One region of the Nesterenkonia suensis genome, then DNA from elsewhere that is predicted to be linked to it. Evidence: riboswitches for the same ligand, from Rfam matches in the RefSeq annotation. Region 1 holds a riboswitch; the other holds the start of a gene.
The links. Region 1 has a riboswitch for thiamine pyrophosphate ahead of ACYVKI_RS13695 (3-oxoacyl-ACP reductase). Riboswitches for the same ligand answer to the same signal wherever they lie in the genome.
Positions count from the first base shown of each region.

Region 2: linked by a shared signal. The riboswitch ahead of thiC (phosphomethylpyrimidine synthase ThiC) and the one ahead of ACYVKI_RS13695 (3-oxoacyl-ACP reductase) in region 1 are both predicted to bind thiamine pyrophosphate.

Region 1 covers NZ_BAAGRN010000025.1:13,831-21,306, forward strand. The annotation lists gene cls (cardiolipin synthase) at 1-1,313, opposite strand, end outside; gene ACYVKI_RS13685 (aminodeoxychorismate lyase) at 1,429-2,382, shown strand; gene ACYVKI_RS13690 (LLM class flavin-dependent oxidoreductase) at 2,363-3,733, opposite strand; gene ACYVKI_RS13695 (3-oxoacyl-ACP reductase) at 3,736-4,569, opposite strand; TPP riboswitch at 4,661-4,756, opposite strand; gene ACYVKI_RS13700 (histidine kinase) at 4,833-6,035, opposite strand; gene ACYVKI_RS13705 (response regulator transcription factor) at 6,060-6,728, shown strand; gene ACYVKI_RS13710 (hypothetical protein) at 6,840-7,476, shown strand, end outside.
Region 2 covers NZ_BAAGRN010000001.1:187,841-195,316, forward strand. The annotation lists gene ACYVKI_RS00815 (O-methyltransferase) at 1-263, shown strand, start outside; gene thiC (phosphomethylpyrimidine synthase ThiC) at 297-2,111, opposite strand; TPP riboswitch at 2,108-2,214, opposite strand; tRNA gene ACYVKI_RS00825 (tRNA-Ser) at 2,516-2,600, opposite strand; RNA gene ffs (signal recognition particle sRNA small type) at 2,849-2,945, shown strand; gene ACYVKI_RS00835 (hypothetical protein) at 3,055-3,585, shown strand; gene ACYVKI_RS00840 (alpha-keto acid decarboxylase family protein) at 3,722-5,428, shown strand; gene ACYVKI_RS00845 (sensor histidine kinase) at 5,529-6,872, shown strand; gene ACYVKI_RS00850 (response regulator transcription factor) at 6,863-7,476, shown strand, end outside.

The DNA of each region.
Region 1 (7,476 bases):
AAGGATCGCATATCCATGTTGGAGGAGCCGATGACGATCACGTCGTCGTCGATGATCATGAACTTCGCATGGAGCACGTCCGGGTCCGGGTAGCGGAAGATCCGCACCCCGGCGGCGAGCAGCGCCTCGTAGTAGGACTGCTGGGCATGCTGGACAGTGAACTGGTCGGCCTTCTTGGAGACCAGCAGGATGACCTCCACATTGCGGTGGGCGGCATTGGTGACCGCATAGAGCAGAGAATCGTCGGGCACCAGGTACGGGGTGCAGATGACCAGACGCTCGGTGGCCTGGTAGATGAGATCGTTGAACAGCCGCAGGTTGTTCTCGTCCGGAAAGCCCGGCCCGGACGGCACCACCTGGGCCAGCGCGCCTCCCGCGGCCGCCTCGTCGGCCTCGGTGTCCACCAGCAGCTGCTCCCCCAGGTTCTCTCCGGTCTCGGCGTACCAGTCGGAGGCGAAGACGATGTCCAGGCCGGTGACCGCAGGGCCGGTGAGCACCGCGTTCAGCTCCACCCAACGGCGTCCCATCCGCGCCGCCGAGGGCCGCTGGTAGTGGGGCTCGATGAGGTTGGTGGAGCCGGTCAGTGCCTTCACCCCATCCACGACGACGATCTTGCGGTGATTGCGCAGATCCAGTCGGGAGAACCGGCGACGCAGCGGCCGGACCGGCAGCACCCGGTGCCATTCGATGCTGGAGCGCTTGAGCCGGCGTTTCAGCCGGGGGTAGCCCCGCACGCGCATGGTGCCGAGGTGGTCGTAGAGGAACCGCACCTGGACCCCTCGGCCGGCGGCCCGCTCCATGGCGTCCAGGACGGGACCGGCGTACCCGGGGTCGTCGCCGACGATGTAGAACAGCACGTGGACGTAGTCCTCCGCCTCGTCGATGGCGTCGACCATCCACTCGAAGGAGGCCCTGTAGTCGGAGATCAGCTCGATGCTGTTGCCCTCCTGGATGGGGAAGGCGCCGAGCTTGCGGTTCAGGGCCGCCGTGGCGCCGAGCTGCTCGTCCTTGTCCCGCAGCTGGTCAGAGAGGTCCATATGGCTGGTGGCCTCCAGCAGCGACTCGTTGATGCTGCGCTGACGCTCCTGCCGGCGGGCGGAGAGCTTGTTGCGGCCGATCAGCAGGAACAGCGGCAGGGCGATGATGGGGATGAAGAAGATCGCCAGCAGCCAGGCCATCGCCGTGTTGGGCCGCCGATTGTCCGGGATGATGCCCAGCACGGCCAGGCGCACGCCGACTTCGAGCACGAGGATGATCAGCAGGATCCACTCGGGGAGTCCCTCGATCCCCAGCCCGCTCAGTGGCCACAGCATCGTCCGCTCCGCCTGTCCGTCGTCGTCGCTCCGCCCTGATCAGGGCCGCATACGCCTCACCATCCTACGGTGTCAGGTGTTTCCCCGGCCCGGTGCGCGGCCTATGCTGAGGGGCATGGCTGAGCACTTCCACGAGGACTCCGTCGCCGCCGTCGCCGTGCGGATCGACGTCGAGCACCCTGACGGTCTGATCTTCGACCCGCACCAGCCGCAGCTGCGGGTCACCGATCTCGGTGCCGTACGCGGCGATGGCGTCTTCGAGACCATGTACGCGATCCAGGGACGGGTGCGCAAGATCGACGCCCACCTGGAACGACTGGCCCGCTCCGCGGCCATCCTGGACATCGGCATCCCGCCGGCGAAGAGCTGGCAGGCCGCCGTCGAGCTCGGCTTCGACGAGTACCGCACCCGCGGCTCGCTGCCGGAGGAGCTGACCATCAAACTGGTGGCCACCCGCGGCGTGGAGGGCGAACCCGCCTCCGACGACCCCGCCTTCGCCGGCACCTACTGGGCCCTGCTGAGCCCGGTGACCGAGGCGATGCGCGCCACCCGAGGCCAGCCCGTGACGGCCACCCTGCTGGACCGCGGCTACGACTCCACCGCCGCCGAGCGCGCCCCCTGGCTGCTGCTGGGAGCCAAATCGCTCAGCTACGCCGTGAACATGGCATCGCTGCGCTGGGCGAAGGAACACGGGTTCGACGACGTCATCTACACCACCTCCGACGGCCAGGTGCTCGAAGGACCGACCTCCACAGTGCTGATCGTCACGCACGGCCAGGATGGCGCCCGGCGGCTCATCACGCCGGTGCTGGAGACCGGCATCCTGCCCGGCACCACCCAAGGGGCGATCTTCGCCGCCGCCGAGAAGGCCGGGTGGAGCCTCGGCTACGGGCCGCTGATCCCGCAGGACCTGCTCGACGCCGACCACGTCTTCCTGGCCTCCTCAGTGCGGCTGGTCTCCCCGGTGGCCCGCCTCGACGACGCTGAGCTGGCTGTCGACGACGAGCTGACCGCGGAGCTGATCGACCTGCTGGCCGAGGACCTGCCGGTCAGCCACCCGCTGAACTGAACGCCGCCGCCGGTGCGGGTGCTCTCCGCTCCGGCACGGCCAGCCCCAGGTGGTCCCGCAGCGTGGTGCCGGTGTAGTCGGTGCGGAACCGTCCGCGGCGCTGCAGCTCCGGGACCACGTGGTCCACGAAGTCCTCGAGGCTGCCCGGCATGGCCGGCGGCATGAGGTTGAAGCCGTCCGCCGCCCCGTAGTCCACCCAACGTTCGATCTCGTCGGCGATCGACTCCGGCGTGCCCACCATGGTGCAGTGCCCTCCCCCGGCGGCCAGCCGGCCCAGCAGCTGCCGGACGGTGGGCCGCTCGGTGGCGATGATCCGCAGGATCGTGGCATACCGGCCCTGCGGCCCGGTGAACTCCTCCAGCGGGGGCAGCTCCGGGACGGGCGCGTCGAGCTCCCAGTCCGAGGTGTCCTGGCCGATGAACACGCTGAGCTGGCGCAGCGAGGCCTCCGTGGGCAGCAACGCGTCCAGTGCGGCCTGCTTGGCGCGTGCCTCGGCCATGGTGGAGCCCACATAGGTGACCAGCCCAGGCATGATCGCCGTGCCGTGGGGGTCGCGCCCTGCGGCGGCGAGCCGGCGTCGGACATCGGTGCTGTACTCCCGCGCGGCCTCGACGTCATAGGCGACCGCGTAGATCGCCTCCGCGTAGCGGGAGGCCAGGTCTCGGCCCTGCTCGGAGGCCCCGGCCTGGAAGAGCACCGGCCGACCCTGCGGCGGGCGCGGGACGTTCAGCGGCCCGGCCACCTGGAAGTGCTCGCCCTGATGGTCGATGGGGGCGATGAGGCCGCCGTCGGAGTAGCGTCCGTCCCGATCGTGGAGCAGGGACTCCCGCGGCCAGGAGTCCCAGAGCCGGGTGACGGCATCGATGAACTCCTCGGCCCGGGTGTAGCGCTGCGCGTGCGCCGGCATGGCTGGGTAGGAGTGGTTCTGCGCCTCGGCGTCGAACATGGAGGTCACCACGTTCCAACCGATGCGCCCACCGCTGATGTGGTCCAGGCTGGCCAGCAGCCGGGCCGCGTGGAACGGGGTCCAGAAGGTCGAGGACACGGTGCTGACCAGCCCGATCCGCTCGGTGTGCTGACTCATCGCCGACAGCAGCGTCAACGGCTCCAAGAACCAGGTGGGCCCGTCCTCGACGGCGCCGATGCCCAGCGAGTGGCCGTCGGCGAAGAACACGGCATCCAGCGTCCCGCGCTCGGCGAGGCGCGCCAGCTCGATGTAGTAGTCGACGTCGCCGAGCCGTTCCACCGCAGAGTCCGGCGCGCGCCAGGCGGCCTTGTGGTGCCCGACGCCGAAGAGGAACAGGTTCAGCTTGACCTGCGGTGCTTCGGTGGTGATCTGTCGCGCTCCCATGCTCAGCCCTTCACCAGCCCGCCGTCGACGATCAGATTCTGCCCCGTCACCCCGCGCGACCACGGGGAGGCGAAGAACAGGGCGGCGTCGGCCAGCTGCTCCGGGGTGGTCACTTTGCGCAGCGGGGTGCCGGCGGCGATGGCGTCGAAGACCTCCTCCGGGGTGGCGGCGGAGGCGTCGGTGGTGCGCAGCAACCCGCCGGAGACCATGTTGACGGTGATGCCGTCCGGTCCGAGGTCGTCGGCGAAGGTGCGCGTCAGCGAGAGCAGCGCCGCCTTGGCCGCGGTGTAGTCGTGGTACGGCACCACCGGGTGCTGGAAGAGGTTGGTGCCGATGGTGATGACCCGCCCCTGGCCGGCCTCGCGCATCCCGGGCAGGGCGGCCTGGATGACGTTCAGCGGGCCGGTCACCGAACCGGCGAACTGCGCCTCGAACTCCTCGGCGGTGATCGCATCGGCCTGAGGGCGGGCGTCGCCGGTGAAGGCGAAGTCCACCAGGGCGTTGTTCACCACGGTGGTCACCGGGCGACCGAAGTGCTCGGCGGCGGTGCTGATCAGCTGCCGGACCTGGTCGGCGTCGCGGATGTCGGCGCCGACGGCGAGCGCCTGCTCCGGGTGGGCGGCGGCGATCGCTGAAGCCGCGGCCTGCGAGGAGTGGTAGTTGACCACGACCCGGGCACCTTCGCGGAGGAAGGCTGCGGTGAGGGCCGCGCCCAGGCCGCGGGCGCCGCCGGTGACGACGACGACCTGCTCGGCCAGCGGCAGGGCGCCCTCGTGGGCCTCGGCCCTGGATTCCCGGGTGGGTGCGGCGTCGTGGAGTGCGGTGTCGGTGCTCATGCGTGCCTCTCGTCTCGAGGCGAAGGCAGCCCGCAGGCGATGCGCGAAGCACCCCGGTGATCCCACCAGGTGCGCCGCCGTGCGACGCGTGGCCGCGTATGCCGGACAATCCCTTCGCCAGTGCTAACTGGATCAGGTTCGACGGGTGTCATCTCAGCCGCAGAGTGCGGCACCCCGTGTCACGGTCACCATCTCAGCACATGGCGGGCGTCACAGCCAGTCGGTGAGGGACGGATGACCGCGGATCCCTGTCCGTGACGCCTTCATCCGACCGCTCCAGACGCAGGAATTCCGACCTGGCACTCGCGGCGCATCCCGTGAGCTTCCAGACACCACCGTCCGGCATCGTCAGGTCCGGCGCGCAACGTTCCTCCAAGTCTTCTCACTCGCCAATCCATGCTGCTCATGCCGACCCCGCGGCCGTTGCCCACTCCAGCGGATTCGCCGTCCGCCCCAGCACGGTTCGCCACCGTCAGATCCAGGGTCTCGCCGACCTCGAGCGTGATCCAACAATCGGGCTCGCCTGCATGAGAGGGAGCACCATGCCGCAGCACGTTGGTGACGGCCTCCTGAATCAGGCAACCGAGGTCGTGCTGGAGGACGAGCCCCACGTTCGCGGAATCCCCACGCACCAACAGCTGCGGATGATGCCCGCCCTCACGCAGTTCATCCAGGCGCAGCTCGAGGACCTCGTCCAACCCCATCTGGATACCGGCGTACTCATCTCCCGGAATCTCCTGCAGCACCGACACCACCTGATGCAGATCTGAGATCGCCGAGCCCGCGGCCTCCGAAATCGCCCGCAGGGCCGTCTCGTGGCCCTGAGGATTCTGGGCCAGTCCGGCCACTTCGCTGCGCATCCGGATCATCGTCAGCTCATGACCCAACGAGTCGTGGAGTTCATGGGCGAGCGCGCGTCTCTCGGCCTCCCTGGCCGCCTCGAGGGCCGCTTCAACAGCAACAGCACGTTCCTCAGCATCCTGCTGCCGCTCATAGGTCCGCCGGAGCAGACCCCCGACCACATAGGCGCCCCCGATGCACAGTGCCCACCACACCCACATTCCAAGGTCCGACCCACTTGACGCTCGGTCCCACACGGACAGCGTCACCCAGAACAAGGCCAGCACCAGATAGGCGCGCCGGCACCATGGCCGGGCGGAGACAGCCATGATCCCTCCGAAGGCGACCGCCAGGAGCGCCCCCTCCACGGGAGCCCCCATGAATCCGCTCATGGCCGCGCCTCCGAGTGCGACGACGGCACCGGCCTGCGGCGCGATCCACAGCGCGCAGAAACTCAATGCCCAGGCAATGTAGGCAATCAACGTACCCTGTGCCACTGGGGACTCCAGCACGAGGATCTGCAGCACCAGGGAGATGATCAGAGCCGACCCCACGGGAATCGTGACGGCCAGCAGTGCGTACCGTGGGAGCTTCTGCACCATGCTGGGAACTGGGGTTCGCACCATGTGGTCAGGCTATAGGATCGTTCCATGATTCAAGTGCTGGTGGTGGACGATCATCCCGCCATGCGCGACGCACTCAGCATCTACGTGCGATCTGCCTCCGACATGGAGCTGGTCGGCGGCCACGCCACTGGTCGGGCTGCTCTCCACCGCGTCCGGGACGACGCGCCCGACGTCGTCCTACTCGACCTCCACCTCCCGGACCACGACGGCGTCGAGATCACTCGGATCATCGTCGACACCTACCCACGCACGCGGGTGCTGGCACTGTCAGCGTTCACATCCCCAACGACTGTCGCTCATGCGATTCTCGCGGGCGCCACCGGGTACCTCAGCAAGGGCGCGACCGCACGGGAGATAGTGGCTGGCATACGCCGTGTCCACGCCGACAAGCCCATCTTGGACTCCGCTGTTGCCCCCCACCTGCTGGTCAGCCCGACAGCCTCTCCAGACGCTCTTCACCGAGCAGCAACGCAGATCCTCAGCCTGGTCCCAGAGATCCCGCCCCGGGAGCTGGAGACCTTGCAGCACCTCTCCACAGGTCTCAGCAATCATGAGATCGCGCAGGCCATGACGATCAGCGAAGCCGCAGTCAAAGGACATCTGAGCCGGCTGAATCGCAGACTCGACGCTCGAGACCGCGTGCAGCTGCTCATCCGTGCTACGCAGCTGGGTCTCGTCAGACCTCGGATGTAGCCAATGGTCACCAGTATCCGCTCTTCTACCGGGCGACGGTCGCAACTTCGTCGATCCTAGAGTGCAGCCCCTCACCTGGGGTTCTCAACTCATCCGGCCAAGAAGGGACGCATGAAGACTCTCGTATCGCTCGCTTCGATAGGCGCGCTGAGCGCAGGCATGTTCACACCTATGCAGGTGGACAACACGCCCCACACGCCGCCGCCATCGGGCTTCCCAGAGTCAGACAAATCTGGGGCACTGGATGTATGGGACTCACCGACTGGAGAGGCCAGGGTCTCACACACTCCAAATACCGAAAACTCCTCTGTCGAACCTTCTACCCCACAATCTCCTGGGGTGCAGGATGAGACCGAACTGGACGAACTATCCGCAAACGATAGACTCACTTTTACTGTCGTCGATACGGCCGCAGCTGAAGAGATTGGTTCCACGGCAGACACTGAGTTGCATCTCGCGTTGAACGACGGCCTCGGGTCCACTTTCAAGGTGACCAGTCACCCCGCAGGAATGGAGTTCAACTCTGTGGTCAGCGACTCCAACGAACCTACTGCACCTGCTTTGGACCTCGACATCACATCGGAGGCAGAGCTGACCGAGAACCCTGAAGGGCACCTTCTGGAAGCCGACGAAGGAACTGTCGCTGCGTTCACCAGCATCACAGCAAGTGACGCTTCGGGTGAAGAAATCGAGGCCTGGTACACCTGGGAAGACGGGATCCTCTACCAGGAATTCAACCATGATCAGG
Region 2 (7,476 bases), on a different contig from region 1:
TCCTCGACGCCGACAAGGCCGGCAATCCTCGCTACTTGGAGCTTGTTCTGGAGATGGCGCGGCCCGGCACGGTGATCATCGGAGACAACGTGGTCCGCGACGGCGGGGTGCTGGAGGCCGGCTCGGAGGACCCGGACATCCAGGGAATCCGCCGGTTCCTCACGCGGCAGGGCGAGCATCCGCGGCTCGAAGCCACCGCCGTGCAGACCGTCGGGGCCAAAGGCTGGGACGGGTTCAGCCTGGCGGTGGTCACCGACGGCTGAAGCGGCTTCCGCCGTCATCGAGCGGTGCGCGGCTCAGGACTCCGTGGCGGCTTCTCCCGGCGGCCCCACCGGGATCTCCGGCGGCAGGTAGACGCTGCCTTCGGCGGCGGCGAACTCCCGGCTCTTGGCGGCCATGCCCTGCTCCACGATCCTGCGCTGGTCCTCGGCCGAGCCGAACTCGTCTCGGATGTCCTGAGAGATCCGCATGGAGCAGAACTTCGGACCGCACATGGAGCAGAAGTGCGCGGTCTTCGCCGGCTCGGTGGGCAGGGTCTCGTCGTGGAACGCCTGGGCGGTCTCCGGGTCCAGAGCCAGGGCGAACTGGTCCTTCCAGCGGAACTCGAACCGCGCCTTCGACAGCGCGTCGTCCCGCGCCTGAGCGGCCGGGTGACCCTTGGCCAGGTCGGCGGCGTGGGCGGCGATCTTGTAGGTGATCACCCCGGCCCGGACGTCGTCGCGGTTGGGCAGCCCCAGATGCTCTTTCGGGGTGACGTAGCACAGCATGGCGGTGCCGTAGCGAGCGATCTCGGTGGCGCCGATCGCGCTGGTGATGTGGTCATAGCCCGGAGCGATGTCCGTGACCAGCGGCCCCAAGGTGTAGAAGGGCGCCCCGTGACAGAGCTCCTGCTGGCGCTCCACGTTCTCCCGCACCAGGTGCAGCGGAATGTGGCCCGGGCCCTCGACCATGACCTGCACGTCGTGCTCCCAGGCCCGCCGGGTCAGCTCCGCCAAGGTGTCGAGCTCCGCGAACTGGGCCTCGTCATTGGCATCCGCGATCGATCCCGGCCGCAGCCCGTCGCCCAGAGAGAAGGCGACGTCGTAGGCGGCGAAGATCTCGCACAGCTCGTCATAGTGCGTGTACAGGAAGTTCTCCCGGTGATGCGCCAGGCACCAGCCGGCCAGGATCGACCCGCCACGGGAGACGATGCCGGTGACCCGCTCGGCGGTCAGCGGCACGTGCCGCAGCAGCACCCCGGCGTGGACGGTCATGTAGTCCACGCCCTGCTCGCACTGCTCGATCACCGTGTCCCGGAAGACCTCCCAGGTCAGGGCCGAGGCGTCGCCGTCGACCTTCTCCAGCGCCTGGTAGATCGGCACGGTGCCGATGGGCACCGGGGCGTTGCGCAGGATCCACTCCCGGGTGGTGTGGATGTCATCCCCGGTGGAGAGGTCCATGACGGTGTCTGCACCCCACCGGGTGGCCCAGCGCAGCTTGTCCACCTCCTCCGCGATGGAGCTGGTGACCGCCGAGTTGCCGATGTTGGCGTTGATCTTCACCAGGAACTCCCGTCCGATGACCATCGGCTCGGACTCCGGGTGGTTGATGTTGTTCGGGATGATGGCCCGCCCGGCGGCCACCTCGGCGCGCACCGTCTCCGGGTCGCAGCCCTCCCGCAGGGCCGCGTAGCGCATCTCCTCGGTGATGACGCCGCGCCGGGCGTAGTGCATCTGGGTGACCTTCCTCCCCGGCAGGGCGCGGCGCGGCACGGGACCTCTGCCGCGCCACTCGTCGCTGGCCGCCCCGCGGCGCACCGCCGAGCGGCCGTCGTCGTCGAGGCGACGGCCCCGGCCGGGGTACTTCTCGGTGTCCTCCCGAGAGAGGATCCACGGCTCGCGGAACGGCGGCAGCCCCTCCAGCGGGTCGCCGCCGGGGCCCGCGGTCCGGTAGGCCTCGAACCGCTCATTGGCGGAGCCGTCCGGTGAGTCGTGCAGGCGGATCCGGGTGACGGGGACCTCAAGGCCGGAGCCGTCGGTGATGCTGGCCCGTTCGTGGGCGGGGTGGGCCTCTTCCGTGGGGGAGGCGGTGGTGTTCGCCGAAGGGGTGGTGTGCACAGAGAAATCGCTCATGATGAGCCCTCACTTCCTACGCCGGCATGACCCGGTCAGGTTCGACGGTCCAGGCGTGCATCGCCTGATCTCAGCCCCTGCAGGGGCACCCGTGTGGACTCGTCGAGCGTAACCCACTGCCCGGCGGCGACGTCGTCATATGACGCGTGACCTGGGAGGACGGGAGCGCCTCGGGTCTGCGCGTCGGGTCTTGGTCGTGCATCGCGCCACGTGTGCCGGGAGCATCCAGTGGCCGCGAATCCCGGCATCTGAAGATGCTCGTCGGCGTGCTCCGGGCAGATGCCGTCAGGCGTGGCCACTCGAGAGGGGGGGGGGAGTGGAGAAGCGCTGACGCCGGGAGGAGAGACGGCGCCGCAGACACGACGAGGCCCCCGGTCAGATGACCGAGGGCCTCGTGCTTCGAGCGGAGGATGGGGGATTCGAACCCCCGAGGGCGTGAACCCAACACGCGTTCCAAGCGTGCGCCATAGGCCGCTAGGCGAATCCTCCTGGAGCACTCGGTCCGCAGGTGCGAACACCCGACGTCGCGAGAGCAGACTCCATCGTAGCGAAGAACAGCACGAAAATGCACATCGAGTCCGGATCGGCGCCATGACGGGCGTCAGCGCGCGACGCCGACCGTCAGACATGTGCCTGCACGAATGCCAGCGGGGCCACGGTCACGGGCGAGGCCGAGGGCAGGCGGCCCCGTGGACGGGCCAGTTGGCGCGGGCGCGGATCTCCGGGCTACGATGGTCCACGGCCCCACGTGTGGTGTCATCCTGCTGAACTCCCCCAGGACCGGAAGGTAGCAAGGGTAGGTGGGCTCTGGCAGGTGCACGTGGGGCCACTTCTCTGCCCGCCCGGCGATCTGCGCCACGGGTCGGGCCTGCGCTCCCTATCCCCGCGGCCTCCTTCTCGGGGATGACGACGACGCTTCGCCTCCTTCACTAGCGTGGGGCCCATGACTCATCCCGCGCACCGACGCACACCGTCCCCGCTGCTGCAGATCTGCCGAGGTCCCGTCGGCCAAGGATTCGCGATCAGCGCCGCCGCTCTCATCCCGGTCCGTCGCTATCCCCGTTGGCTGCGGGAGACGATCGTCTGGGTCCCGTCGGTCACGATGGCGGCAGTGTTCCTCTTTCCCGAGCAGGCGCAACGGATCGCTCGGCAGACGGGGCTCGAGATCGCTGAGTCCGTCGCCGAGCCCAGCACTGAGTCCGGTCCAGAGTCCGGTCCAGAGTCCGGTCCAGAGTCCGGTCCTGAGTCCGGCACTGAGGCTCCGCTGCCCGTCCGGCTGGCCGCCGCCGGATTCTTCGGGGCCGCCGTCTACGCAACGATGCGCACGAGCCTCTGGGCGGACACGGCACTGGAGAACGGGCTGCGGCGTCTCCGCGTCCCCGCCCCGCGGACGGTGCTGGCGGTGGCCGCGGGGACTGCAGCCTGGGGCAGCGCCGAACGTGAACGCCGCCGGGGTGCTTCACCCGGCGACTGAGATCGCTGCGTGGGGAAGTTCCCTCCCCGCTTCCTGGACAATGGAGAACAGCGCGTCCCGTGACCCGGGGCGAACTGACCACTTCATCCCGGCGGTCGCCCACAAGGCGACCCGCCACGACCGGAAGGCGAACCACGTGTCCGAGAACCCCACCGCCGAGGCTGCGATCACTCCTTCAGCCCCCAGCAGGCCTGGCTACACCATCGGTGACTATCTGCTCGACCGTCTGGCCGAACTGGGCCTCACCGAGCTCTTCGGAGTCCCCGGGGACTTCAACCTGCGATTCCTCGACCACGTGGTTGCCCATGACGACATCCGCTGGGTGGGATCGGCCAACGAGCTCAACGCCGGCTACACCGCCGACGGCTACGCCCGCATCCGCGGCATCGGCGCCTTCCTGACCACCTATGGCGTGGGAGAGCTCTCCGCCATCAACGCGCTGGCCGGCTCCTACGCGGAGTCCGTGCCGGTGGTGCAGATCGTCGGAGCCCCGCCGAAGGAGGCCCAGGCCTCCGGCCGGAAGATCCACCACTCGCTGGGCGACGGCGATTTCAAGCACTTCCTCCGCATGGCGGAGGAGGTCACCTGCGCGCACGCGGACCTCGACGCCGCCACCGCCACCTGGGAGATCGACCGTGTCCTGCGGGACGTCGTCTTCCGCCGCCGTCCCGGCTACCTGATGCTCGCCGCCGACGTCGCCGAGGTGCCGGCCTTCCCACCGTCGGCGCCGTTGATGACCGACCTGCCGGTGACCACCCCCGGAGCGGAGACCGCCTTCGAGGAGGCGCTGCGCCGCTTCCTGCCCGGCCGCCGCACCGCCGTGCTGGCCGACCTGCTGGTCCATCGCCTCGGGGCCACCGAGGAGCTCGCCTCCTTCCTCGCCGACTCGAACCTGCCCTTCGCGACCCTCGCCTGGGGAAAGACCCTGGTGGACGAATCCGACGAGAACTTCGTGGGCATCTACTCCGGGGCCGCCTCTCAGCAGCGGGTGCGCGATGTCATCGAAGGAGCCGATGCGCTGATTACGCTCGGCGTGGAGTACACCGACAACACCACCGCCGGGTTCTCCATGGATCTCGATCCTGCGCGACTCATCGACATCTCCCGCTTCGGAGCTCGGATCGGTGACGAGGTCTTCACCCCGATCTCCCTGGAGGCGGCGCTGTCCGTGCTGCACCGGGTGATCTCGGATCTCGGCGACGTCGCCCCCATGCCCTCCTCCGAGGCACCCGGACCGCAGACCCCGCGTGACCCCTCAGACGTCGCCCTGACACAGGACGGCCTGTGGGAGATCCTCGCCGCCCAGCTGGAACCGGGCAACATCGTCGCCGCCGACCAGGGCACCAGCTATTTCGGCATGGCCACCCACCGGTTCCCGGCGAAGTCCACGTTCATCGGTCAGCCCATGTGGGGCTCGATCGGGTACACGTTGCCCGCGATCCTCGGGGCCGGCCTGGCGGACCGCAGTCGTCGCCCCGTGCTGCTCATCGGTGACGGCTCCGCTCAGCTGACCATCCAGGAGATGGGCGTGATCATCCGCGAGAAGCTGCCCGCCGTCGTCGTGCTGGTCAACAACGATGGCTACACCGTGGAGCGCGCCATCCACGGCCCCGACGAGATCTACAACGACATCGCCCCCTGGCGGTGGGAGCTGGTGCCGCAGCTCTTCGGCGCCACGGAGGAGGGGCATCTGTTCCGCCGGGCCTCCACCGAGGCCGAGCTGCTGCAGGCCTGCCAGGACGCCATGGAGAACCGCGAGAAGCTGGTGTTCATCGAGGCCGTGACGCACCGTGACGACATCCCGCAGCTGCTGGAGGACGTGGCCAACGCGTTGAAGCGCTGACTCTGGCCTGCCATGATGCCCGGTCCGGGTGCAGTTTTCTGCACCAGGACCGGGCAGCTGCCTGGCTCGCCGTCCCCGCCCAGGCCGCTTAGGCTCGAAGATGATGACGACGACACCGCAGCCCCAAGCCAGCGCGGCGCCGGACGACGGCGTCCGGCTCAGTCTGCGGGCTCGACTGGAGCGGATGGTCACGGAGCTGATCTCCCTGACCACCGGGTGGCTGGTCTGGATGATGCCGATGACGGCGTTCTTCGCGTTGTGGCGGGTCCTGACGTTCAGCCCTGGAGATGCCGGCGGACCGCTCCTCACCTTCCTCGACTCCTGGTCGCTGAGCACCAGGCTCGTGACTGCGATGATCATCGCGCCGATCGTCGCGGTGGCCGTGCTCCCCGCCGTCGCGCGCGTGGCGGATCAGCTCCAGTTCTCCCGAGCCACCCACCTGCTGGGGGAGGCGCTGAACCCGCCGCCCACCCCAGACGGTCTGCCCTGGTGGCGCTGCCTGATCATCCGGAAGAATGACCGCACCAAGCCCGGCATGCTCGGGCGGAGCGTGAGCGGTGCCGTCGTCTCCAGTCTGCTGGCTGGAGGCGCGGTGCTCTCCACGGTGACGGCGATGGTGCTCCTGCTGTTGGTCGTCGCCGGGGACGCGCTGCTGTCGCGCTCCACCCTCTTCGATGACATCACCGGCCTGCTCCTGGGGCTGCTGGCAGCGGTCACGCTGCTCGCCTCTCCGTGGATCATCCATGGACTCAGTGAGCTGGACCGCCGCCTGCTGCGGAGCTTCTACGGCACAGATGAGACTGCGCGGCTGCAGGCCCGACTGGAGCAGGTGGACCAGGCCCGTTCCGACGCCGTCGACGTCGCCGACGCCGAACGGCGCCGCCTCGAACGCGACCTCCACGACGGCGCCCAGCAGCGGCTGACCGCACTCGCCGTGGATCTGGGCCTGTCCCGCCGGATGCACGCCCAGGACCCGGAACAGCTCCGCGAGACGCTGGTCCGTGCCCAGGGGGAGGTCACCTCCGCGCTGCAGGAGATCCGCGACCTGGTCCGCGGACTGCACCCCGCCGTGCTGGAGGACCGAGGACTCGACGCAGCGATCTCCGCGCTCGCCGACCGTGTCCCGTTCCCGGTGGAGATCCGCGTGGAGGTTGAGCCGCGTCCCCCGGTCCAGGTCGAGGCGGTCGCCTACTTCGTGGTCGCCGAGGCGCTCAACAACGCGATGCGTCACGCCCGGGCGGACCAGGCCAGCGTCCGGATCACCCGCCAGGACGATCAACTGATGGTGCGCATCGACGACGACGGCGCCGGCGGAGCCGACCCGGCCTCCGGCACCGGGCTGCAGGGCCTCCAGCGTCGCGTCAGCGCAGTGGAGGGGCGGCTCATGGTGGACAGTCCGGCAGGAGCCGGGACCCGAGTGGAGGCGGTGCTGCCGTGCGCGTGATCATCGCCGAGGACTCCGTGCTGCTGCGCGAGGGACTGGTGCGCCTGCTCGAGCATGCCGGGATCGACGTCGTCGCGGCCGTCGGAGACGCCCAGGCGCTACTGGAGGCGGTCGACGAGCAGGACCCGGCCCTCGTGATCGTGGACGTCCGGATGCCGCCGACCTTCACCGATGAGGGCATCCGCGCTGCACTCAGACTCCGTGCGGACCGACCCGAGCTGGCCGTGATCGTGCTCTCCCAGTACGTGGAGGAACGCTACGCAGTGGACCTGCTGACCGGGGAGACGCGCGGTGTGGCATACCTGCTCAAGGACAGGGTCGCCGAAGTGGACGACTTCCTCGACACGGTCCACGAGGTGGCCGCCGGCGGCACCGTCCTGGATCCGGAGGTGGTCTCCCAGCTGCTGAGCCGACAGGCCGGGCGCGACGGTCTCGACGCGCTCACCCCGCGTGAGCTCGAGGTGCTCCAGCTCATGGCGCAGGGGCGTTCCAACGGGGGGATCGCCGCCGCCCTGCACCTGAGCGACTCCGCGGTCTCCAAGCACATCAACGCCATCTTCACCACGCTGGACATCCCTCCGGCCAGCACCGACAACCGGCGGGT